Regions from separate parts of the Thalassorhabdus alkalitolerans genome, predicted to be linked through region 1. Evidence: predicted binding sites of a transcription regulator. Region 1 holds the regulator's gene; the other holds the start of a gene.
What was found. Region 1 encodes NrdR, which represses ribonucleotide reductase genes. Its sites were predicted from a motif close to AACACNATATATNGTGTT; they were not measured.

Region 1 (12,227 bases):
TTCTTGTGCTTCCTGATTTTGCAATACCATTTCTGAATGATGCAAGGATGCAAATACTTCGTTAAAAGAAGACGTAATTTCCGTGCACGAGGATTCATCTATCGTATCTAACATAAAACGGTCTCTCGTCTTTCGGTACTTCTCTTTTCCTAATCTATTGTAAAGGAAAACACTAAGCACGTCATTTTGAAAAAATTGCTTGGGAGACATTGGAGCCTGCAGCTCATAGATAAACAGTGATGAACCTTCTTCAGCTTGCTTATAGGTTCGGAGCAAACCTATCCCTTCCAGTTTTCGCCTTTCCTCAAATATCTGGTTTAACGCGGCTCCCATTACCAGCATCAGCTCTTGATGGTTTGACTCATCGCTCCAGTAGGAATCTTTCTCCAGTTTGCTCGCAAGTGTCATGTACAGACTTACTGCCATGGAACCGATTAAAGGCTGATATAAAAGACTTAATACTTTTTGATCTCCTTCGCATGGCTTTTCATCTGTTCGGACACAATAGCGGTCGATAGGAAGTAGCTCTTTCCAATGCCAGCTCATGTTCCTCCCCCTTATTTATTCCTTTCACTGAAAGCTTGTTATATAAATTTATTATTGCATCTATGAAAAAGTATGACATACAAAAAAAGGAGCTAAAGCGGTGCGCCCTAAGCTCCGTCGTCTTACTCTTTTTTTTCATCCTTGTTAATTAATTCCTTAAGTTCATTAATAAATACATTAATATCTTTAAATTGACGGTACACAGAAGCAAACCTTACATAAGCGACATCGTCCACTGAAGCCAGTCTTTCCATAACCAGCTCTCCAATTTCTTCACTCATCACTTCTGATTTTCCGTCTCCTCGTAATTGTTTCTCTACGTCATTTACTATTTCTTCCAATGTTTCAAGCGCAACCGGACGCTTCTCACAGGCTCTTATCAACCCGCGAAGAATCTTTTCCCTGCTGAACTCTTCTCTTTCCCCGCCTTTTTTGACTACGATCAAGGGAAGTTCTTCAACCACTTCAAAAGTCGTAAAACGGTAGTGGCAGGATTCACATTCTCTTCGGCGGCGAATTGAACGGCCTTCATTGCTTGGCCTTGAGTCCAACACTCTGGTTGCGTTTGAATGGCATGCTGGACAAAGCATAACATCATCTCCAGTTTGACCCTGGGTGCTACCCAGGTGACCTTCTTCTCCATTTCTCTTCATACTATCATATCATTCATACAAGAGGTTTGGAAAGGAAGCAAACACAACCATTTTCTATTGCAGTTAGACAACTTTTTCATATGTAAGGAAAAATATGAAAAAGGGTGCCACGAAGGCACCCCTTTTAATTTATAATACTTTTGCGATTGGCTTCTTTACTTGTACAGGTCCCATTCCTCTTGGGACTTCTACTACTTCTTGAGTCTCTGCACCGAGCGCTTCAGAAATATAATTGGAAGCCACATTTGGATCGATGCGATCTCCACATGTGTATACATCAATGCTTGCATACCCATGTTCTGGAAAGCTGTGTATTGTAAGATGGGATTCAGAAATAATTACCACCCCGCTCACACCGTGTGGAGCAAATTTATGAAAAGCCACTTCTCTTACTTCTGCACCTGCCCGTAAAGCTGCATCTACAAAGACCTGTTCAATATAATTTAAGTCGTTTAATTTCTCAATACTGCAACCCCAAAGTTCCGCAATGACATGTCTTCCCATTGTATCCATAAGCGGCATCCCCCTCATTTAAAAATACTTCATGCATACTCAAGCATGGAGGAAATCGTTACTACGGGGGAAAGTTAGTTCTCAGAGGCCCTAACCCTTTCAGTAACAACAGTTCCTTATACAGCTTAGTCGAAGTTCACGAAATTTAGTATACTTCCTTTACTCAATTTTTGCAATAACGTAATGATATTTTTATATTATCTTTAAATTTCTCCTTATTCTTACGTTTTACTTCATTTTCTTATAATGGATGATTATGCAGAAAATCAGCAAAAGAGCACCAGGCTTCCTGATGCTCTTTGTATATTTATGCCCCAACCGGTGATGTTTTATTAATTCCGTTCGCTACATGATTCACTAGATCAACAACCCGGCAGGAATATCCCCACTCATTGTCATACCATGCAAGCACCTTTACTTGTTTGTCATTCATTACCATTGTAGACAGGCCATCGATAATGGAGGAGTTTTCATTTCCATTATAATCAACAGAAACAAGAGGATCATTGTTGAAAGCGAGTATTCCTTTCAATTCACCGTTTGCAGCTGTTTCAAATGCCTTGTTTACCTCTTCGACTGTTACATTCTTTTTCAAGTCGACAACTAAGTCAACAAGAGAGACGTTAGGAGTCGGGACTCTTAAAGCCATGCCATTCATTTTCCCTTCAAGTTCAGGAAGGACTTTAGAAAGTGCTTTAGCAGCCCCTGTAGAAGTAGGGATGATTGACTGGCCGCAGGCTCTTGCTCTTCTTAAATCCTTGTGAGGATTATCAATGTTCTTTTGGTCATTTGTATAAGAATGTACGGTAGTCATCATTCCTGTTTCAATTCCAAATTGTTTTTCCAGTACTTTTACGACAGGTGCCAGGCAGTTAGTCGTGCAGGATGCATTGGACACAACATCATGTTTTTCAGGGTTATAGTCTTCTTCGTTTACACCCATTACGATCGTTACATCTTCATTTTTTCCAGGGGCTGTAATAATGACTTTTTTTGCTCCTGCTTCAATATGAAGCCCAGCTGTTTCTTTTGACTTGAACTTCCCGGTTGCTTCAATAACGATATCCACACCAAGCTCCTTCCAAGGAAGCTCTTTTGGATCACGCTTTTGAAGAAGTACAATTTCTTTTCCGTTTATAAATAATTTATCGTCTTTCGCAATTACCTCCGCATTAAAAACGCCGTGAATCGTATCATATTTTAAAAGGTGGGCTAATGTTTCCGCAGGATAACTTGCGTTAATGGCCACCATATCTAATTTGTCATCAAGGATTGCTTTTCTAAAAACCATTCTTCCAATTCTTCCAAACCCATTTACTGCTACCTTAACCGTCATAAAGGAAGCCTCCTCTGTTATTTGTGATATACTAAATAACCTTTTGTTAAAATTAGTATAACACAAAGAGGTTTCATCGTACTATAGTTTTTATGAAAACGGTACAATAAAGATGACCATTTTTTCTGAAGCGAGATATGTAAAGAAACTCCTCTTTTAGTCTTTTCTTTCTATAGGATGTACGAGAAACAAAAAAAGCTTTAAAAACCAAGGGATAACCTTAGAATTTAAAGCTTTTTTCTAGTCAGCTATAGGGAGTTTCCAATTCCATAATACATTCTTCAACTGTTTTTTAGTATCTTCTCTTGAACCGCCATTATCAATCACTTTATCGGCAAATTCTCTTTTTTTAATTAAAGGCATTTGCGACCGTATTCGATTAAGCGCATCTTCTTCACTTGATTGATCTCTCTCCATTAAACGTGCAAGCTGAATATCATCTTCCACATATACAAGGAGCACTTTATCCACCATGAATTGAAGCTGGTTTTCAATTAGAAGCGGAAGGTCAAATACAATATGCTCATGTCCTTTATCCTGGAGTTTCTCTTTCTCTTCAATCATTTTAGAACGGATGGCCGGATGCATAATTTGATTTAAAATCTCCCGGCGTTTATCATCTTCAAAAATTAATTTACCAAGGGATTTGCGATTGATAGTTCCGTCAACGTTTAAAATATTAGAGCCAAAGGCTTCTATAATTTGTTCATAAGCCTGCTCTCCCGGCTCGGCTACTTCCCTTGCTATTTTATCAGCATCGACAACCGGAAGTCCCCATTCTTCCATCAAACCAGCAACAAAGCTTTTACCGCTTGCAATTCCGCCTGTTAATCCTATAATCACATGAACTCCCCCCTTTCTTTGTGAACGGTTAGTACAATTTATGTAAAGGAGACTCTCTAGCCGCAATGGAAAGAAAGTCCTGTTACAAGTTTAATACACCAAGCACAATCAACAGCACTCCGGGAAGAAAAGACATGCTTTTCACCCAGTTTACTCCGGACAGCCTGTAACCGCCTTTCATACCAAGTGTTACAAAAAAGGCACACATAAAAGCTACAGTTCCAGCAAGAAAAATAGGGCTGATTCCAATTAAAGAGGCTCCAATCCCTGCTCCAAACGCATCCAGTGATAAAGCGATTCCTAATAAAAATGCTTCACGGAGGCTGATAGTCCCTGATCCATCCACATCTGCAGCTGTAGGCTTTTTAAGTATGCTGATTACAAGTCCCAGCCACTTAATTTCAAAATTTATGAAAAACCCATCTTTGTCTTTTCCTGTCTTCTGTTGCTCTTCTTTCCCTTCTGATGGTTTAAGTACTTGATAAATTGCCCAGAGGCCAATCAAGATCAATATTATGCCTCCGACAGATTCAGCAAAGCCTGATGATACATAGCGCTGAATGATACTGCCAAATCCTGAGGCTATAAGCACTGATACTGCTGAACATCCGGCGATAAAAATGAGAGCCTTTAATGGAAGCTTCATTTTTCTCAACCCATAGGTTAACCCTACTCCAAAGCTGTCTAAACTTACGGCGAAGGCAAGCACCAACAATGAAAGGACTTCTGCCATACAGATAAGCTCCTCTCTCCATCGCATACTTTACGATAAGTATATGGCAGGAGCCTATCCGATGTTCATCGGCAGACAAAAGTCCCTTCCTATTTTCAACATTTATTTTTCTGGCTGGCATCCAGGGCAAAAATGAGTGCCTCTGCCAGCTACAACCAGCTTTTCGATTGGAGTCATACAGTTTCTGCACTCTTCCCCTTGCCTCCCATATACATAAAGATGAAGCTGAAACATGCCCATGTCACCTTTGCTGTTTACATATGAGCGAACGGAGCTTCCACCCTTATCGACAGCTTCCTGAAGTGTTTCCACAATGGTTTGATGAAGTCTTACTAACTCCTCATGATGTAAGGTGCTTGCTTTGGCATTAGGTCTGATTCCGGCTTTAAATAAGGCTTCATCCACATAAATATTTCCAAGTCCGGCTACTGCTTTTTGATCAAGAAGGACCGCTTTAACATTTCGAGTCGTTTTTTCAAATGCTCTTTTCAATACCTCAGGCGTAAATTCCGGCGTTAGAGGTTCAGGACCGAGCTGCGCAAGGGGAAGAGCGGTCTCTTCCGTCCCTTTTTCGAAAAGATGCATGGTTCCGAATTTACGTACATCCCTGTATCTGAGCTCAGTTCCATCGGTAAATAAAAAGCGCACATGTGTATGTTTATCTGCTTCTTGTCCATCAGACATTTCGTAGCGGCCTTCCATTCGAAGGTGGGAAACAAGAACGAGATCGTCCAGATGAAATTTTAAGAACTTACCTCGTCTTGTAATTTCATGAATTGTTTGCCCATGAATAAGAGTCCGAAAAGCTTCCTGATCATCGGGTCTTTTTATAATTTTTGGCCAGGTTATTGTAACCTCTTTGATTTCTTTCCCTTTGATAAGCTGGGTGAGCGTTTCTTTTACTGTTTCTACCTCAGGAAGTTCAGGCATGTATCTCTCTCCTTATTTTGCATCATACCAGGTATCTCCGTATGAAACGTCTGCCTTTAATGGCACATCAAGTGAAATAGTTTGTTCCATTTCTTCTGCAACAAGCTCTTTCATGACCTCAAGTTCTTCAGGCGGCACTTCAAAAATCAGTTCATCGTGCACCTGTAAAAGCAGGCGGCTTTTCACCTTTTCCTGCTCCATTCGCTCACTTACGTCCACCATTGCTTTCTTAATAATATCAGCAGCCGTTCCCTGTATTGGTGTATTCATAGCCGTCCGCTCGGCAAAGCTTCTGCGGTTGAAATTGCGGCTTGTAATATCAGGGAGATAGCGGCGGCGGTGCATAAGAGTAGTGACGAAACCCTTTTCTCTTGCTTCTTCTTTACTGTTTTCCATGTATTCCTTCACTTTGGGATAGCTTTCTAAATAACGATCTATGAATTCCTGAGCCTCTTTACGAGTTATACCAAGGCTTTGAGATAAACCATAATCGCTGATACCATAGACGATTCCAAAATTAACCGCTTTGGCACTTCTTCTCATGTCAGCAGTAACCCCGTCTTCTTCCACGTGAAAGACATCCATCGCTGTCTTTGTATGCACATCCATGTTGTTTTGAAAAGCTTCCAGTAACCCTTTATCACCTGCCATATGAGCTAAAACTCTCAGTTCAATCTGTGAATAGTCAGCTGCAAGTATGACCCAATTGTCTTCCGATGAGACAAAAGCTCTGCGAATCTTTCTGCCTTCTTCTAAACGAATTGGAATATTTTGCAGGTTGGGTTCTGTTGAGCTTAGTCGTCCGGTTTGGGTAATTGCCTGATTAAAGGTCGTATGGATTTTGTTTGTCTCAGGATGAATAACCTTTAACAATCCATCTACGTACGTTGATTTCAATTTAGAAACCTGACGGTAATGAAGAAGCTTAGGGATAATCTCATGACTGTCTTGAAGCTTCTCTAAAACATCAGCTGACGTAGAATACCCCGTTTTTGTTTTCTTGATAGGAGGAAGATTCAATTTTTCAAAAAGGATAGGTCCGAGCTGTTTCGGTGAATTAATATTAAACTCGGTTCCCGCCAGAGCATGAATTTCTTTTTCAAGCTCTTTTAATGTTTTATCTAATTCCGCCCCCATTTTTTCAAGCTGCTCTGCATCAACTTGTACACCTGTCGTTTCCATGTTCCCAAGAATGAGCGACAAAGGTAATTCAAGATTTGAAAAAAGCTCATGCTGCTCGTTTTCTTTCAGATCTTTCTCAAGTTCTTCTTTTAAGGTAAATATCGTTTCACCCTTACGGACTAGGTGCTCTGCCAGAATATTTTCTTCTGGTTCTGCCCGCTTTGCCCCTTTTCCGTAAACAGCATCATCCTGGTCGACAATTTTTTTCTTGTATCTAGAAGCGATATCCGCAAGCTCATGTGAGGAAGTTGAAGGATCAATTAAATAGGAAGCAATTAACATGTCAAAATTGACACCGGCAAGAATAATACCTTTCCAGCCAAGAGCTACGACTGCCCGTTTCGTATCAAACATTAGTTTCTCTGCGGTCTCATCAGCTGCCCACTCTCTGAAAACTTCAGATTCCATGGCTACCTTTGCAGGAATGAAATACCGTCCTTTTTCATTTACCAGGGCTATGCCCCATATATCAGCCTGATGGTAGTTTTCCTGAGGCACTTCAACAACTAACGCTGAAGGAGAAACCAGGATGTCCTTTGTTACTTCCTCCACGCTTCTGTAGGTAACATCCTTTAAATCCTCTTGAACTTCCGTTTCTCCGGCATCAAACCTTTCAAGGAGACTTGAAAATTCAAGTTCTTTAAAGATCCTTGTGATCTTCTTTGAATCATACTCGCCAAATGTGACTGTGGAAAGGTCCACATCAACAGGTGAGTCACGATTAATGGTAGCCAGCTCTTTGCTCATCATTGCCTGGTCTTTATTTTCCTCAAGGCGCTCCTTCATTTTTTTCCCAGAAATTTCATTGATCGAGTCAAGTACTTTTTCAATCGTGCCGAATTGTTTAAGTAATTTAATGGCTGTCTTTTCTCCTATCCCGGGAACACCAGGGATGTTATCAGAACTATCCCCCATAAGACCCTTCATATCGATAATCTGCTCGGGATGGAAGCCATATTTCTCTTCTATGGCATTCATGTCGTACGTTTCTACGTTGGTAATCCCTTTTCTGGTTAAAGCGACCTTCGTCTTTTCACTAACGAGCTGAAGCAGATCTTTATCTCCTGAATAAACTTTCACTTCCCAATTTTGTGCTTCTGCTTCCTTCGACAGAGTACCGATAATGTCGTCAGCTTCATAGTTCTCAATTTCAAACCTTGATATGTTGAACGCATCCAGTACCTCCCTAATAAGAGGAAGCTGCTCAGAAAGCTCCGGTGGAGTTTTTTGGCGCCCTGATTTGTATTTTTCATAAGTCTTATGACGAAAGGTTGTCTTGCCTGCGTCAAATGCTACAAGCATATGAGACGGCTTTTCTTCTTCAATTACTTTCAGCAGCATCGTAGTAAACCCGTAAACCGCGTTGGTGTATACCCCTTTTTCATTATTTAAAAGGGGCAGTGCAAAAAAAGCCCGGTAGGCAATACTGTTGCCGTCAATTAAAATAAGCTTACTCATGGAGAAAGCTCCTCTCTCTGTATAAGTTACAATGTTCCACTTCTCATGTAGAGTTATTTTATCATATCCGTTCCCTCAGGTCAGACTCAGGAACTCATTCTGTTTTTCGTTTGCCAGTCGTTTTAAAAAGCTCTCTGCCTGTTATAGGAAGAGAGCTTTTTAACTTAGTCTATATAACCCATCAGTATTCGGGCATATGGTGAATCAGCTGGCAAAGTAATGACCGTTTCATCTTCAATTGTCGTACGGTAGCTTTCAAGAGTACGGTATAGTTCATAAAATTCCGTGTCCCTTCCAAAAGCCGCATTATAAACTCTGGCTGCTTCTGCTTCACCTTCACCAATAATCTCACTTGCATCCGCTTCTGCCGTTGAGATTATCTCCTGGACTTCCCGGTCCGTATTTGCACGTATACGGTTGGCCTCTGCATCCCCTTGTGAAAGGTACTCCTGTGCTGTAGACTCCCGTTCAGAGATCATCCGCCGATGAATAGCCAGCTCGTTGTCTTCAGGAAGGTCCGTTCTCTTCATCCTTACATCTGTAATAATAATGCCATAATTATCACGGGCTAGAAGCTCATTTACTCTTTCTGTCACCCGTTCGTTAAAATCACCCCGGCCCGACTCTTCCTCATTTATTATTTCATCATAATCCATCTGCCCTAATTCTGCCCTTATGACTGAAAAAATAAAATTAGACATAATGGATTCTGCGTTTTCTATGGTTCTGGCGTTTCCAATCATAGCCCGTGGGTCCTCTACACGCCATACAGCATAATTATCAACCAGCATTCTCTTTTTATCCCTTGTGTTTATTTCAGCAGGATTGACATCGTAGCTCATTTGATATTTTGGAAGAGAAGAAACAGTCTGGATAAATGGGATTTTCACATTAAGTCCCGGCTCCTCTTCAATTCTCACAACCTCTCCAAACTGCCGGACTACTTTGTACTCCCCTTGTTCCACGATAAACAGGTTAGAAATTCCTATGATTAGAAGGGCAAGCAAAACAACAAGGACAATAGCCTTCTTAATCCATGTCCCTAAATTTTCAGGCCCTCTTTTTTCGTTAAAGTTCACTATATTATTGTCTGCCATCAGCTGTTCCCTCCTTCCTCCTGTTCGTCATCTTCCACTGAATCTGCTTCTTCTTCCTCTACGTTTTCCTGTATTTCTTCCTCATCAGGTTCTTCGGCAGGTTCTTCTGCAGGTTCCTCAGGCTCTTCCACTTCCTCCGAATCGTTGCTTCTTCCTTGATCAGCCAGTACAGCTTCCTCTTCACGTTGCTCCATAGGACGAAGAGGCAAGTAGTTTACTGTGTCCTGATTGCTGTCCAGAATAAAAATATCTGTGCCAGGAAGCACATCTTCGAGTGTTTCTAAAACAAGTCTCTGCCTCGTAACTTCAGGGTTATTTTGATATTCTTCGTAGAGAGCGTTAAAACGTGAAGCATCCCCTCTGGCTCTTTCTATTCTTTCTGCTCGCTGTCCCTCAGCACGGGAAATTATCGCATCCTGTTCCCCTTCAGCTTCATTTATTTCCTGGTTACGGTATCTATTAGCCTGATTAATCTTTGTTAACCGTTCTTCTCTCGCATCTGTCACTTCAGTAAAGGCACGTCTTACCTCTTCAGTTGGAAGCTCTACGTCCTGAAGCTTTACATCGAGGACGGTGATCCCAATGTCATAGCGATCAATAAGTCCAGTTAAATTATCAAAGACTTTTCCTTCTACTTCCGGCCGTTGATCTGTTAATACATCATCGATTAGTGAGCTTCCAATGACCCCACGTAAAGATGCAGAGGTAGCGTTATGTAAGATTCGTTCAGGATCATCGACGTTAAATAAATACCTCTCCACATCCGTTATTCTCCATTGCACGACTAAATCGGCAAATAGGATATTTTCATCCCCGGTGATCATTTTTGCCTCATCTGTGTATTCGGTCACTTCTCCATCCTCTTCCACATACCCAACCCTTAGGCTGTTCGTAGAAATAGGAAGTATTTCTACTCTTTGCACCGGCCAAGGCAGCTTAAAGTTCAGACCTGGCTCGGAGACTGTTTCTTCCACTGCTCCAAAGGTAATTAATGCTGCTTGTTCTGATTCATCAACCGTATACCAGCCTGTAATTAAAAATAAAGCTAAGATAACAACCCCAATCAGTGCAAAAAAACCTAGGATTAACTGCTTAATGGTTACCACTTCATTCCCCCCTGTCTTTCCTTACAACCTTATGTATCCTATTTATGTATTTCATCTCTTTTTTTAATAAATAAGATATACCTTTCTATTATAGAACAAAGAAGAGTAGGGTCCTATGATTCTATCAAATTTTCTCCTAAATTATGAAAACCTTTTACTGAATGTGGATTTTTTTACACATGAAGTACTATTCAGACACAAATTAGGACGAAAGCCAAGGGGGGCTTTCGTCCAATAAAGGGAATTATGAGCCGTTCTATTATTATCCTACCGTTAATTTGTTAAGGAGATATGAAGAGAAAGTAAAGAGTAGGTAAAGTTTACTTTATATCAATTCTTTTGGAAAGGTTAGAGTAAATGTGGTCCCCTTACCTAATGTGCTATCTACTTCAATTTTCCCTTGATGAGCCTCTACCAGGTGTTTAACAATGGCTAATCCCAGTCCTGTCCCTCCTGAATTTCGGCTTCTTGCTTTTTCTATTCTGTAAAAGCGTTCAAAAATTCGTTTTATATGTTCTTGACTAATCCCTATGCCAGTATCAGTAACTGAGACCTTGATCTGTTTGTCTTCACTCGTTACTTCCACAAGAATGTTGCCTTTAACAGGGGTGTAAACAATGGAATTATTAATAATATTTATTAAAATTTGTTTTAAGCGAGCAGGGTCTCCATTCATGAGAGCTTTTCCATCTCCCTTACTAGTTACAGTGATATCTTTCTCTTTGGCCTTAGGGAGAAGAAGATCTGTCACTTCCTTTGTAAGGGCTGCAATATTTACCTGCTGTATATGCAGCTGGAAGTGCTCCTGCTCAATCTTTGACAGCTCCAGCAGCTCACTTATCAAGTCCTGCAGCCGGTCACTTTCTTTCCAAATAATATCAAGAAATTGTTTCCTAAGCTCAGGGTTTTCCATGGCACCATCAAGGAGAGTTTCAGCGAATCCCTTTACAGAGGTAACAGGGGTTCTTAATTCATGAGAAACATTAGCAACAAAATCTTTTCGTACTTGTTCTAATTTTTTCAGCTCGGAGATGTCATGAAGAACCAGAACAATCCCTCGCAGTTTATTACGTGCACCAATGACCGGTGCTCCGTAAACGTCATAATATTTCATCTCCAAAGGAGCAGAAATGGTTACCTGCTGCCTGTCTTTTTGCTCAGTTAAGAGAACACTTTGAATGAATTTTATTAGCTCTTTTTCATGAATCACTTCATAATACAAAACATCCTGCCATTCATCTGTATTTTCATTAAAAATGTCCTTACAAGCCTGATTTATGAGTGTAATATCACCACGATCATTAATAAATATTAATCCGCTGCCCATATTATCAATTAAAGCCTCTAAACGCTCCTGCTGCGTCTGATACCTTTTTGTAATCTGACCCAGGTTATAAGCAAGAACATTAATTGATCTCGTAAGCTGTCCGACTTCATCCTTTGACCCAGAATACGTTCTGGCGTTAAAGTTTCCTTTTGCTAACTCATTTGCAACCTTTGTTACTTGGCCGATAGGCTTCGTAAGCTGGCTAGCAATCCGGTAATTAAGGGATAGAATAACGAAAAAAGCGACAGTAAATGTAAGTCCAATAAAAATCCAGATCTGACGATTCATTTCATTTACATGCTCTACGGGCAGCCCAAGTCTTAAATATCCCTCCACCTCTCCATTTAATTCAAGAGGAAGTGCAAAATAAAGAAGTTCTGCCCCAACAGTCGTACTATAACGAACATGGTGAGTACCGCTTTCTCCCGCATTCATGATTTCAGGGCGACCTGAATGATTTTCCATTCCCACCGGTGTTCTCTCTGATTCGCCAATGACTGTGC
Region 2 (12,227 bases), on a different contig from region 1:
AATTCCTGTTTCTGGTTTAATTAAAGCAGCCATCGTAAAGGTAAGATCAGGAATAGAGGAATGAATGGTTTTATCTGAAAGCTTGCTCATAAAATTTTCAACAATTTGGCCGTTAATGAGCTGAAGGCCAAAGGAAAAGATCTTGTCTTTTCTTTGATGAGCCTGGCAGGAAACTTTTATATTCAAAACAAGCCAAGGGTATAATGGGGCAGACCGAACCAGTCCGGGAATTTCTTCATATAATTTTGTCATTCTTCCTTTGTTTCTGGCCGAATGGAAAATCTGGTGAAGCCGCGGAGCTCCAAAATGAATAACTTCTCCTTTTTCTTTGGGATCATTTTTTTGCCCTCTGGTTAAAAAGGTTAAGGACATCGGTCTAGGAGTTCCCCCTGTTTTTTCTAAATAGTGCCAGTAAAAGGGGCGGTTCATAAGTTCCTTGTCCATTTCAATATTCAGCTGTACAGAAAGCTTTTCCATCTCATCTTCTACTAAAGAGCAGCCGTTAGAGGTGAAGTATCTTTTTAAGAAGTGATGGATTTCATGTTGCTGCAAATAAGTCATCTCCTTTCTCCTCATTTTTTTCCATTTCAATCATCTCAGATAAGTGACGGAGCTTTAGCTGAACTTCACCTTCGCTTTCAGAATTCTGAACAGCGTCTTCAACATACTCTTCCACAGAGGATAAAGAGAGCCTTTCTAATATTTCGTCAAGTTCGCCAATTACATTTTCAAAAAGGTTAATTTTGTTATATAAAAGAGAAAGAATATGTTCTTCAATCGTGTTGTTGACAGCAAAATTATATATAAGAACATCCCTCTCCTGGCCCAATCTATGAAGACGGCCGATTCTCTGCTCGATTCTCATAGGATTCCAAGGGAGGTCATAGTTAATGATTTTGTTGCAAAACTGAAGGTTGATTCCTTCCCCGCCGGCTTCTGTGGCAATGAGAACCTGGGCATTTTGCTTGAAGAGCTGCTGCATCCAGTCCTTTTTCCCTCTTTTAAAACCCCCGCGAAAAGGTACAGACTTAATGCCGTGCTGACCGAGAAACCACTGAAGGTAGAGCTGGGTCGCTCTGTACTCGGTGAAAATAACTACTTTATCATCATGTTCCTTGATAATTTCCAGAGCTTTTTCAGCTTTGCTGTTTTGGGTAATATTTTCAATCTTCGACTTCACGTTTTCCAGGCCTGGGCTCAGTTCTCCTTCACGTTTTGCCAATCCTTGAAGGGTCATAAAGACTGCCTCGCGGCTGCTGCATGCTTCACGCTGGAGGGTGGTGGTTAAGAAACCGTGCATCGTGTTATCCTTTCTTTTCTTTAACAAAGAAATGGCCTCATATAATTCTCGTTCTTCTTTGTTAAACTCAATAGAGATCGAGGAAATCTTCCTTTTTGTCCAATTCAGGCCTGTTTCTTTTCTTTTGTTTCGAACCATCACCATTTTAATAAGGGCTTGAATGTGAGCAAGGTCTTCCTGTTCTGCCTGTTTCATCATTCCTTTAAAGGATTCTTCGTTACCAAGGTGACCAGGTTTGAGCAGGGAAACGAGATGAAAGACTTCATCTATTTTGTTTTGGACAGGGGTGGCAGTAAGCAGCAGACAGAATCTTTTTTTCAGTTCCTTGGCAAACTGATAATTTTTTGTTTTTGCGTTTTTAAGTTTATGAGCTTCATCAATGATAACAATATCGTAATCCTGATTAAGCACAATCTCTCGGTGAGGGGCTCTTTTTGCTGTATCAATCGATGCCACTACCACGTCACATTGTTCCCATACATATGTTTTTTTTTGTGGAACTGCGGGAATAAAAAACTTTTCGTTTAATTCTCGGGCCCATTGATTTACTAAAGAAGCGGGAGCTAAGATTAAAGCTTTTTTCACGAGCCCCCGGATCATATACTCTTTTAAAATTAAACCCGCTTCTATTGTCTTACCCAACCCTACCTCATCAGCAAGAATTGCTTTTCCGTTCATCTCTTCAATAACTCGTTGAGCAGTTTCCACCTGATAGGAATGAAACTGCAAGTGAGGAAGGTGAGGTGGTGATACGAGACCGGAAAAGGAGGAAACGATCGTGTGTTGTTCGGATTTAAATGCAAGTTGAAATTGTTCCCATGAGGACCATCCCTTGTTTTCCTGCATTTTATTGTTCCACTCTTGTTCCCAATCCGAAGGGAAGTGAATATCAATATACATATTGTTCGCCCTTTCCATAATAAAAGCATTGTCAAAGAAAGTTCACTAATGGTAAAATAGATCTGTTACTAGTATTCAACATACATATACCACCTTATACAAGAGTATAAGAATAAGGTAAGCGGATGAAGGCAAAGGGAGAGACCGCGAAAGGCGGCGCCGAAGGAGCAAGTACCAAAGAGGTATGAATCTCTCAGGCAAACAGACTTTTGCTTGACGCGTCTCTGGAGAGTGTCTGGCAATTGCCAAGACCACCCACGAAGACATTCCTTGCCAGGGCAGGCAAGGAAGAAACTTTCTGGTTACAGGACAGAGGGATTTTCAGCTGACAGCTGGAATCCATCTGTCCTTTTTTAGTTCCAAGAAGTAAGCTGAATTTTCGTAAGAGTGCGAGAAAGGACAATATCAGGGAGGAAGGGAACTTGAAAGACCCTTAAAGCACCGTTTGATCGGTTCACTGGTACACTGCTAAAAACCAGCCTCTCCGTTAAAAAGGTAATACTTACTTAAGAGCAAATAAAAGGAGGATGAGTTATGAGTCAATTAAAACGAACAGCCTTGTATCCTTTGTATTCTGAATATGGCGCAAAGACTGTAAATTTCGGGGGCTGGGATATGCCTGTCCAATTCTCCAGTATCAAAGAAGAACACTTTGCTGTCAGGGAACATGCTGGTCTCTTTGATGTCTCTCATATGGGAGAAGCTGAGGTGAAAGGCAAGGGGGCCCTTTCACTGCTGCAGAAAATAGCAACCAATGATGTTTCCAAGCTCTCTCCAGGAAAGGCCCAGTACACTCTCATGTGTTACGAAAATGGAGGCACAGTCGATGATTTACTGATTTATATGCTTGCTGAAGATCACTACTTCCTTGTTTTGAACGCAGCTAACACAGACAAAGATATTAAGTGGTTACATAAGTTTGCTGATAACACAGTGACAGTAACAGATGTTTCAAACGAATACTCCCTCCTTGCCATTCAAGGCCCTAAGGCAGAAAAAATAGTACAGTCTATAACAGAAATTAATGTTTCGGATATATCCTTTTTCCGTTTTCTTCACCAGGCAGACCTGGGAGGAGTCAAAGCTCTCCTGTCAAGGACTGGTTATACAGGGGAAGATGGATTTGAGATTTATTGTTCCTCTGAAGATGCGCAAGCACTTTGGAAAACACTTATGAAAGCTGGCGAGCAAGACGGGCTCTTGCCTTGTGGTCTTGGTGCAAGAGACACTCTTCGTTTTGAAGCACGTCTCCCGTTATACGGCCAGGAGATTGACGAAACGATCAGCCCGCTGGAAGCAGGGCTCGGATTTGCAGTTAAAGTGAATAAGGAAGAGGATTTTATTGGAAAGAAATCCTTACAAGAGGAAAAAGAGAATGGACCGACCCGTAAGCTTGCAGGTCTTGAAATGATAGAAAAGGGCATCCCGAGGACCGGATATGAGATTTTTAATGAAAATCATGAACAGATTGGCCATATTACCAGCGGTACCCAGTCTCCAACCTTAAAGAAAAACGTAGGGCTCGGTCTTATAAATGCAGAATGGGCAGAGGTAGGCACCACTCTTTATGTCCAAATAAGAAAAAAACGCTTGAAAGCAAAAGTCATCAAAACGCCTTTTTACAGGCGGTCTAAATCGTAAAGGGAGGAAAGAGAATTATGAAATTTCGGTACTTGCCAATGACAGAAAAAGACCAAACGGATATGCTTCACACCATCGGTGCAGAATCTGTGGAGGAGCTGTTTTCAAATATTCCTTCCTCAATAAGATTTAATGGAGAAATGAATCTGCCGGCTCCTCTTTCTGAACCAGCGTTGATTAAGGAATTTAAAAAGCTTGAAGAAAGAAATGTGAACCTAAAGAGTCATGCATCGTTCCTCGGAGCGGGCGTGTATGATCATTATATCCCTTCTGTGGTGGATCACGTTATTCGACGGTCAGAATTTTACACCGCATACACCCCTTACCAGCCTGAGATATCACAAGGAGAACTTCAGGCAATCTTTGAATTTCAGACCATGATTTGTGAACTCACAGGTATGGATATTGCAAACTCTTCTATGTATGACGGGCCAACATCCTTGGCAGAAGCAGCCATGATGAGCTACGGCCACAGCCGCATGAAAAAGAAAAAGGTAGTTGTATCCAAAGGAATACACCCTGAAGCCCTTGATGTGCTGAAAACCTATGTCAGCGGTCCGGGTCTTGAAGTAAAAGAAATTGAACTAAAAGAAGGGCGCACGGATGGAGCTGCCTTAAAAGAAGCAGTAGATGAGGAAACAGCTTGTGTCATTGTCCAGTATCCTAACTTCTACGGGAACATAGAAGATCTTAAAGAAATAGAAAGCATCGCTCACTCAAAGAAAGCCATGTTTGTTGTTTCCAGTAATCCTCTTTCTTTAGGAGTTCTTACCCCTCCTGGGGATTTTGGCGCAGATATCGTAGTCGGGGATGCTCAGCCTTTCGGTATCCCAGCCCAGATGGGTGGGCCTCATTGCGGATATTTTGCTACAACAAAGAAATTGATGAGGAAGGTGCCTGGTCGCCTTGTCGGGCAGACGGTTGATGAAGATGGAAAACGAGGATTTGTCCTGACGCTCCAGGCTCGTGAGCAGCACATTCGCCGTGATAAAGCTACGTCAAATATTTGCTCAAACCAGGCATTAAACGCTCTGGCAGCTTCTGTTGCGATGAGTGCAATTGGCAAACACGGAGTAAAGGAAATGGCCGTACAAAATCTCCGTAAAGCTCATTACGCCAAGCAGAAATTAAAAAAATCAGGTATCGAACTTATGGATGAACAGCCTGTCTTTAATGAATTTGTTATCCGAATAAATAAGCCTGTGGCAGAAATAAATAAAAAGCTTCTGCAAAAAGGATTTATCGGGGGCTATGATTTAGGTCTGGTCAGCGAGGAAAGAAAGGGACAGATGCTCCTATGTGTTACAGAGGAGAGAACGAAAGAGGAAATTGATCAATTTGTTAAAGAGTTGGAGGCGTTTGTATCATGAGACAGCCCGAACAAAAGCTAATCTTCGAACTGAGTCAGGACGGAAGAATAGGACATGCACTGCCAGAGCTTGATATCCCAGAGGTTCCTGTGGAGGATATTTTAGCTGATGAATGTATTCGTAAAGAAGAACCAGGGCTTCCAGAGGTTTCTGAACTTCAGCTCATGAGACACTATACTGCATTGTCTACAAGAAATCATGGCGTGGATTCAGGGTTTTATCCCTTAGGATCATGTACGATGAAATATAACCCGAAAATTAACGAGGACGTGGCCCGTTATCCTGGTTTTGCTCACATTCATCCATATCAGCCAGTAGAACAGGTGCAGGGAGCTATGGAGCTCATGTATAACCTTCAAACATCATTAGCTGAAATTACCGGAATGGATGAAGTGACCCTGCAGCCAGCTGCCGGTGCTCACGGGGAATGGACGGGCTTAATGATGATCAGGGCTTATCATGAAGCAAAGGGAGAAGCTCATCGTAATAAAGTGATAGTGCCAGATTCAGCCCATGGAACAAACCCGGCATCAGCGACAGTAGCAGGATTTGAAGCTGTCACAGTAAAGACGGATGAAAGAGGTCTTGTTGACCTTGAGCATCTTCGAGAAGTGACGGGTGAAGATACAGCTGCTCTTATGCTGACGAATCCAAACACCCTGGGCCTATTTGAAGAAAATATTGAAGAAATGGCAAGAGTAGTTCACGAAGCCGGCGGGAAGCTGTATTATGACGGAGCAAATTCAAATGCCATTTTGGGAATTGCCAGACCTGGAGACATGGGATTTGATGTGGTGCATTTGAATCTCCACAAGACATTTACCGGCCCTCATGGCGGAGGCGGTCCTGGAAGCGGACCGGTAGGTGTAAAAGAAGACCTGGTGCCATACCTCCCTAAGCCTCTTCTCATAAAAGAAGAAGATCATTACACCTGGGAGTATAACCGACCGGATGCGATTGGAAGAGTTAAACCTTATTACGGGAATTTCGGGATCAACGTACGAGCTTATGCTTATATTCGCACGATGGGGGCAGAGGGTCTAAGGAAGGTTTCTGAATATGCGGTATTAAATGCAAACTACTTAATGAGAAAGCTTGAGCCTCATTTTGACCTTCCTTATAATCGCCACTGCATGCATGAATTTGTTTTGTCGGGAAGGTCTCAAAAAAAGCTGGGAGTGCGTACACTGGATATAGCCAAGCGTCTTCTGGATTTTGGCTATCACCCGCCGACGATTTATTTTCCAATCAATGTGGAAGAATGCATGATGATAGAACCGACGGAAACAGAAGCGAAAGAAACGTTAGATGAATTTGCAGAAGCCATGATTCAAATCGCAAATGAAGTAAAAGAGGAACCAGAAAAAGTTCAGGAAGCACCGTTTAATACTGTGGTCAACCGTTTAGATGAAACGAGGGCTGCAAGAACACCTATCCTTCGGTACGAGAAAAACATGTAGGGTTATTGAGTTATCAAATTTAAAAAGAGGCTGGTTTCATTCAACGAGTAAAGAGCCAGGCGCATGTAAAGAAACCCTATTGTCAAAGGAAGACTGACAATAGGGTTTTTTACACTGACTGTATATACTCTTTATTTATTAATTTTTCTTTTTGATCTTTCCTGTCCATTTTCTGAAGCCTTTTTTCAAGTGGTAAAGGTCCTTCATGTCTCTTTGCTTGCGAATTGTCCGTGCTGCTTGTCTGCTGCGGCTTCCAGACTGACAATACAGGTAAACAGGCTGGTCTGTACGAATTTCTGTAATACGGTGCTTTAACTGAGAGAGAGGTATATTTCTAGCCCCAAGAATATGGCCACCGTTATATTCTTTCGGTTCCCGCACGTCAATCAGCTGAGCTTTACGGTAACCGCTGCGGAATTCTTCCTGATCGAGCTCCGTTAAATATTTAGGGCTGACTAAGCGGCGTCCCAGCATAAAAGCAAGGATACCTAGTAAAACCCCCCATAAAATCCACGTAATCATTTTTTCACCCCTTTTGCCCTAGACAAGGTTACATGATGTATTATAATAAGGATTGTTCCTTTACGCAAAACAAAATTTGCAATTTGTACCACTGATTAAACATTCTTTTGTTTTTTTGGCGCTTTTGATAGACTATGTTTTGCAGGTTAATTGAAAGGAAGAGGGTATATAATGGAAAAAGAAACATGGTACTTTATAGATTCTGGCAAGCAATCCCCTTCTTATAATATGGCTCTGGACGAAAAGCTTCTTCAATGGCACAGCAGTGGCAAGATTCCTCCGGTTGTCCGTTTTTATGAATGGGATCCTCCAACGCTATCTGTTGGCTATTTTCAAAAGGTACATAAAGAAATTAACCTGGAAGCAGTAAGACATCATAACCTGGGATTGGTTCGCCGTCCTACGGGCGGACGTGGTGTGCTTCATGATAAAGAATTAACATACAGTGTAATTGTTTCAGAGGAGCATCCTGAAATGCCTGCTACGGTAACTGAAGCCTATCGCGTGATTTCAGAAGGCATTCTTCAAGGATTTAAAAGACTTGGGCTAGAAGCTTATTTTGCAGTGCCCCGCACAAAAGCAGAAGAAGAGGAATTAAAAAGTCCTCGTTCAGCTGTTTGTTTTGACGCCCCTTCCTGGTACGAGCTGGTGGTGGAAGGAAGAAAGATTGCCGGAAGCGCCCAAACAAGGCAAAAAGGTGTCATCTTACAGCACGGCTCCATTATTCTGGACTATGATGAAGATATGCTTTTCGATGTATTCAATTATCCTAGCGAGCGTGTAAGAGAGCGTATGCAAAAGGCGTTTAAGAAAAAGGCAGTAGCAATCAACGAACTAAAAGATGAACCTGTTACCCTGGAGGAAGTTAGCAAGGCCTTTAAATATGGCTTTGAAAAAGGCTTACAAATCAACCTAGAGCCTTATAAATTAAGCAGTGAAGAGCATCAGGAAGTATTAGAGCTTGCAGAGAAATATAAATCAGATGATTGGACATTTCGTAAATAAAAAGAAATGGAGGCTTCTTTTTAAGCCTCTCTTTCTTTTCCCATTTATAAGTTTGTTGTCCGGTAAAATGCTTCTTGAAGCGTTTTGGCGACCGGGCCGACAAGGTAGGAACTTTCAATCGTTCCCTGAATTTTACTGACCGGTGTAACTTCGGCACTTGTGCTAGTGATAAATACCTCATCAGCCTGTTCGATATCATCGAGGGAAAAAGCTTCTTCAATAACATTATATTTAAGGTCTCCAGCCAGGCTGATGACAACCTGGCGTGTGATGCCATTTAAAATAAAGTTATTTGCTGGATGAGTGTAAATATTTTTGTTTTTTACCATAAAGATATTGCTCGAAGAGCCTTCAGTCACGACATCACCGCGGTGCTGCAGTGCTTCCTCACAGTTGTGATCAGCAGCTTTTCTTTTGGCCATGATATTGCCCAGGAGATTGAGGGTTTTGATATCGCAGCGCAGCCAGCGGATGTCTTCGGTTGCATATAAAGAGATGCCGTTGTGCTTGTCCCTTGGAAAGGTCATTTCTTTAGTAAAACCCGTCAGAAACGACGTCAGATCACGCTCATATAAATGGTTGCGTTCCGCTACACCTCGCGTCATTTGTATGTAGACATACCCATTGTCCAGATTGTTTTGTTCAATCAGAGAACAAGCCAGGCTTTTAATTTTATCGACAGGAGCAGCCAGGGGCATGTCGATCTTTTGAGCACTTTCTAAAAAACGTTGAAAGTGTTCATTTAACGCAAAGGGCCGGCCATTATAAACAGGGATGACTTCGTAGATCCCATCGCCAAAATAGTAGCCCCGGTCGTCAAAAGAGATAGTCGCATCTTGTCGATGGACAAGTTCATCTTGTATGATTACATAGGTCATATGAAAACCTCCTTTACAACTTATAGTTTACCATTTTTTTAATAAACAAAAACAATGGATTCATTTAAAAAAAATGTGATAGAGCCGGTTTGAATGATGCATACAAGGCTTTGTAAGGACAGCGATTGAATGATGATGTCAGCTTGGCAGCAAACAGCCCGTATTTACAGGGCGAAGCTGAAAGAACAGTACTGTAATCATAAATAAAACTTAAAATAAAAAAATGAAATTCCGCGGATTTTGACAATTTCCTCTATGATTCCTCTTTTTTGCTTTGTTTTTCTCTTTCTTCCCTAGTTGACAAAGGTTTCTTTTTTTTGTTTATTTACCATATATAGTGGGGAATAAGAAAAACTGTACACAATATATTGGAATTCGGCTGTTTGTATGGTAAAGTAGGAAAACAGAATTCAATTCCTGAACGAGAGAAAGTAATGGGGAGATTTTGTCGAATCCTTAGAAGGGAAGAGGAGGACTGCACATGGCAACAACAATGCAGGATGTAAGGAAAATTGATGTAAAGAAATTAAATGAAGACATCGAACAGTTTCCACAAGTACACAAGATAACTAATGACATGACGATGACAAAAAAGGGAGTTTCCCGCCTTGTCATGCTAGACAGATATACATTTAAAGATACAGAGAAAAAAACGCTCAAGACAGGGGACTTTGTTGTCTTAACCGTGAAAGAAGATCCTAAGTTTCCGGCCAGAGGGTTTGGATTTGTTGAAGAGCTTGATTGGGAAGCCCATAAAGCGAAGATACAGGTAGACAAAGAATTCCTTGGGGTACTGGACGGGGAAGAGGCGGAGACAGGAATAGTCAGCAGGTCTCTGGATTCTATTGAAAAGCCTTTAGAAATATTCTACGAACAAATTGCTAAACGTAATGCTACAGGCCTTGCTTCAGTAGAAACAACAGAAGAAAAGAAAAAGAAATCATTCCAAGACTTTTATAAACAGTTAGTTCATATGAATTTTATTCCGGCTGGACGGGTCCTGTATGGAGCTGGGGCAGAAACGGATGTTACTTATTTTAATTGCTATGTTATGCCATTTATGGAGGACTCTCGTGAAGGGATATCAGAGCATCGTAAGCAAGTAATGGAGATCATGAGCCGCGGCGGCGGAGTTGGAACGAATGGTTCTACCCTTCGTCCAAGAAATACACTCGCCCGGGGAGTAAATGGGAAGTCTTCCGGATCTGTATCATGGCTTGATGATATCGCTAAGCTCACTCACTTAGTAGAGCAGGGAGGATCAAGACGAGGCGCTCAGATGATCATGCTTTCAGATTGGCATCCTGATATTTTGGAATTCATTATTTCAAAAATGCAAAATCCTCGTATTTTACGTTTCTTGCTTGAACATACAGAGGATGAGCAGATACAGAGCCTGGTAAAAGAAAAGCTTAAATTTACCCCGCTTACAGAAGTTGAAGATGCGATGTACCAAAGTATTCTCAATTATAAAAGTATTCCTGGCCAAGGCGGGTTCGATAATAAGGTTATCCAGGAAGCAGAAGAAAAGCTGCATACTGGGGGAACATACAGTGTAAATAACCCAGAATTTCTTACGGGTGCAAACATTTCAGTATGCTTGACAAAGGAGTTTATGGAAGCTGTTGAAAGTGACAGCACCTATACCCTGCGCTTTCCTGACGTTGAAAACTATAATGAGGAAGAAATGGCGGCTTACAATGAGAACTGGCAAAGCATCGGTGATGTAAGAGAATGGGAAAAAATGGGTCACAACGTAAAGTCCTACCGCACCATCAAAGCCAGAGAATTATGGAAGCTGATTAACATTTGTGCGACTTACTCAGCTGAGCCGGGAATTTTCTTTATCGATAATGCAAATGAACAGACAAATGCCCAAAGCTATGGACAGAAAGTTGTGGCGACAAATCCTTGCGGAGAACAGCCCCTTGCCCCTTACTCTGTCTGTAACCTGGCAGCTGTTAATCTTGCGGAAATGGCAGATAAAGAAAACAGCAAAGTTGACTTTGCCAAGCTTAAAGAAACGGTGGAAACCGGTGTACGAATGCAGGATAACGTCATAGATGCCACACCTTACTTTCTTGAAGAGAATACTAGGCAGGCAAAGGGAGAAAGACGAATCGGGCTTGGTGTCATGGGTCTTCATGACCTCTTGATCTATGCGGAGACCGTTTATGGATCAGAAGAAGGAAACCAGCTGATTGATCAGATTTTTGAAACCATTGCTACTACCGCCTATCGTACAAGCATCGAATTAGCAAAGGAAAAAGGCAGCTTTCCTTACCTTGTTGGTGAAACAGAAGAGCAGACAAAACAATTGCGCACAGCCTTTATCAATACAGGGTACATGAAGAATATGCCTGAAGATATCAGGCAGGGCGTTCTGGAGCACGGTATACGAAACTCACACCTTCTCACTGTAGCTCCTACAGGAAGCACAGGAACGATGGTAGGAGTAAGCACAGGATTAGAGCCTTATTTCTCTTTTAAATATTACCGCAGCGGGCGTCTTGGCAAGTTTATAGAGGTGAATGCGGAGATAGTGCAAGAGTACTTGGATCGTAATCCTGATGCTGATTCAACTGACCTGCCGGATTTCTTCGTGTCAGCAATGGAGCTTGAGCCTGAAGCTCATGCGGATGTTCAGTGTGTGATCCAAAGGTGGGTGGACAGTTCTCTTTCTAAAACGGTTAACGCGCCAAGAGGTTACACTGTCGAACAGGTTCAAAAAGTGTATGAAAGACTTTACAAAGGCGGAGCAAAAGGCGGCACAGTCTATGTAGACGGCAGCCGTGATGCTCAAGTTCTTTCCTTGAAAGCAGAAGAGAATACATTTGACAAAGAGAATGAAAACGAGAAAAAAGAAAATGAAGGCAAAGTCGTTCTTGTGGATACCATCAAGGACGTGCGTTCAACTACAGTGAACATCGGAAATGAAATAGGAGATACTTGTCCTGTATGCCGGGAAGGTACCGTTGAGGATGTAGGGGGATGCAACACGTGCACCAACTGTGGAGCGCAACTGAAATGTGGATTGTAAGGAAGCTGGGGTGATCCCCGGCTTCTTTTTTGGAAAAAATGTTTCCCTTGGGAAACAATAGAACTGCTTCTATTTTCAAGGCTCTGCTTGTATTGTGAAAGAAAAGTAGAT

Region 2: the regulator NrdR is predicted to act here: its motif matches at 9,434-9,451, upstream of ACFPU1_RS10990 (vitamin B12-dependent ribonucleotide reductase).

The regions. Positions count from the first base shown of each region.
Region 1 covers NZ_JBHSOZ010000003.1:1,066,253-1,078,479, forward strand. The annotation lists gene ACFPU1_RS08010 (replication initiation and membrane attachment family protein) at 1-546, opposite strand, end outside; gene nrdR (transcriptional regulator NrdR) at 669-1,136, opposite strand; gene speD (adenosylmethionine decarboxylase) at 1,329-1,712, opposite strand; gene ACFPU1_RS08025 (glyceraldehyde-3-phosphate dehydrogenase) at 2,020-3,048, opposite strand; gene coaE (dephospho-CoA kinase) at 3,289-3,891, opposite strand; gene ytaF (sporulation membrane protein YtaF) at 3,974-4,624, opposite strand; gene mutM (DNA-formamidopyrimidine glycosylase) at 4,727-5,554, opposite strand; gene polA (DNA polymerase I) at 5,567-8,194, opposite strand; gene hflC (protease modulator HflC) at 8,359-9,291, opposite strand; gene hflK (FtsH protease activity modulator HflK) at 9,291-10,397, opposite strand; gene pnpS (two-component system histidine kinase PnpS) at 10,723-12,227, opposite strand, start outside.
Region 2 covers NZ_JBHSOZ010000005.1:42,699-54,925, reverse strand. The annotation lists gene ACFPU1_RS11030 (YqhG family protein) at 1-561, opposite strand, end outside; gene ACFPU1_RS11025 (DEAD/DEAH box helicase) at 539-2,200, opposite strand; glycine riboswitch at 2,326-2,419, shown strand; gene gcvT (glycine cleavage system aminomethyltransferase GcvT) at 2,735-3,841, shown strand; gene gcvPA (aminomethyl-transferring glycine dehydrogenase subunit GcvPA) at 3,859-5,211, shown strand; gene gcvPB (aminomethyl-transferring glycine dehydrogenase subunit GcvPB) at 5,208-6,671, shown strand; gene ACFPU1_RS11005 (rhodanese-like domain-containing protein) at 6,810-7,193, opposite strand; gene ACFPU1_RS11000 (lipoate--protein ligase family protein) at 7,365-8,198, shown strand; gene dat (D-amino-acid transaminase) at 8,243-9,076, opposite strand; gene ACFPU1_RS10990 (vitamin B12-dependent ribonucleotide reductase) at 9,558-12,116, shown strand.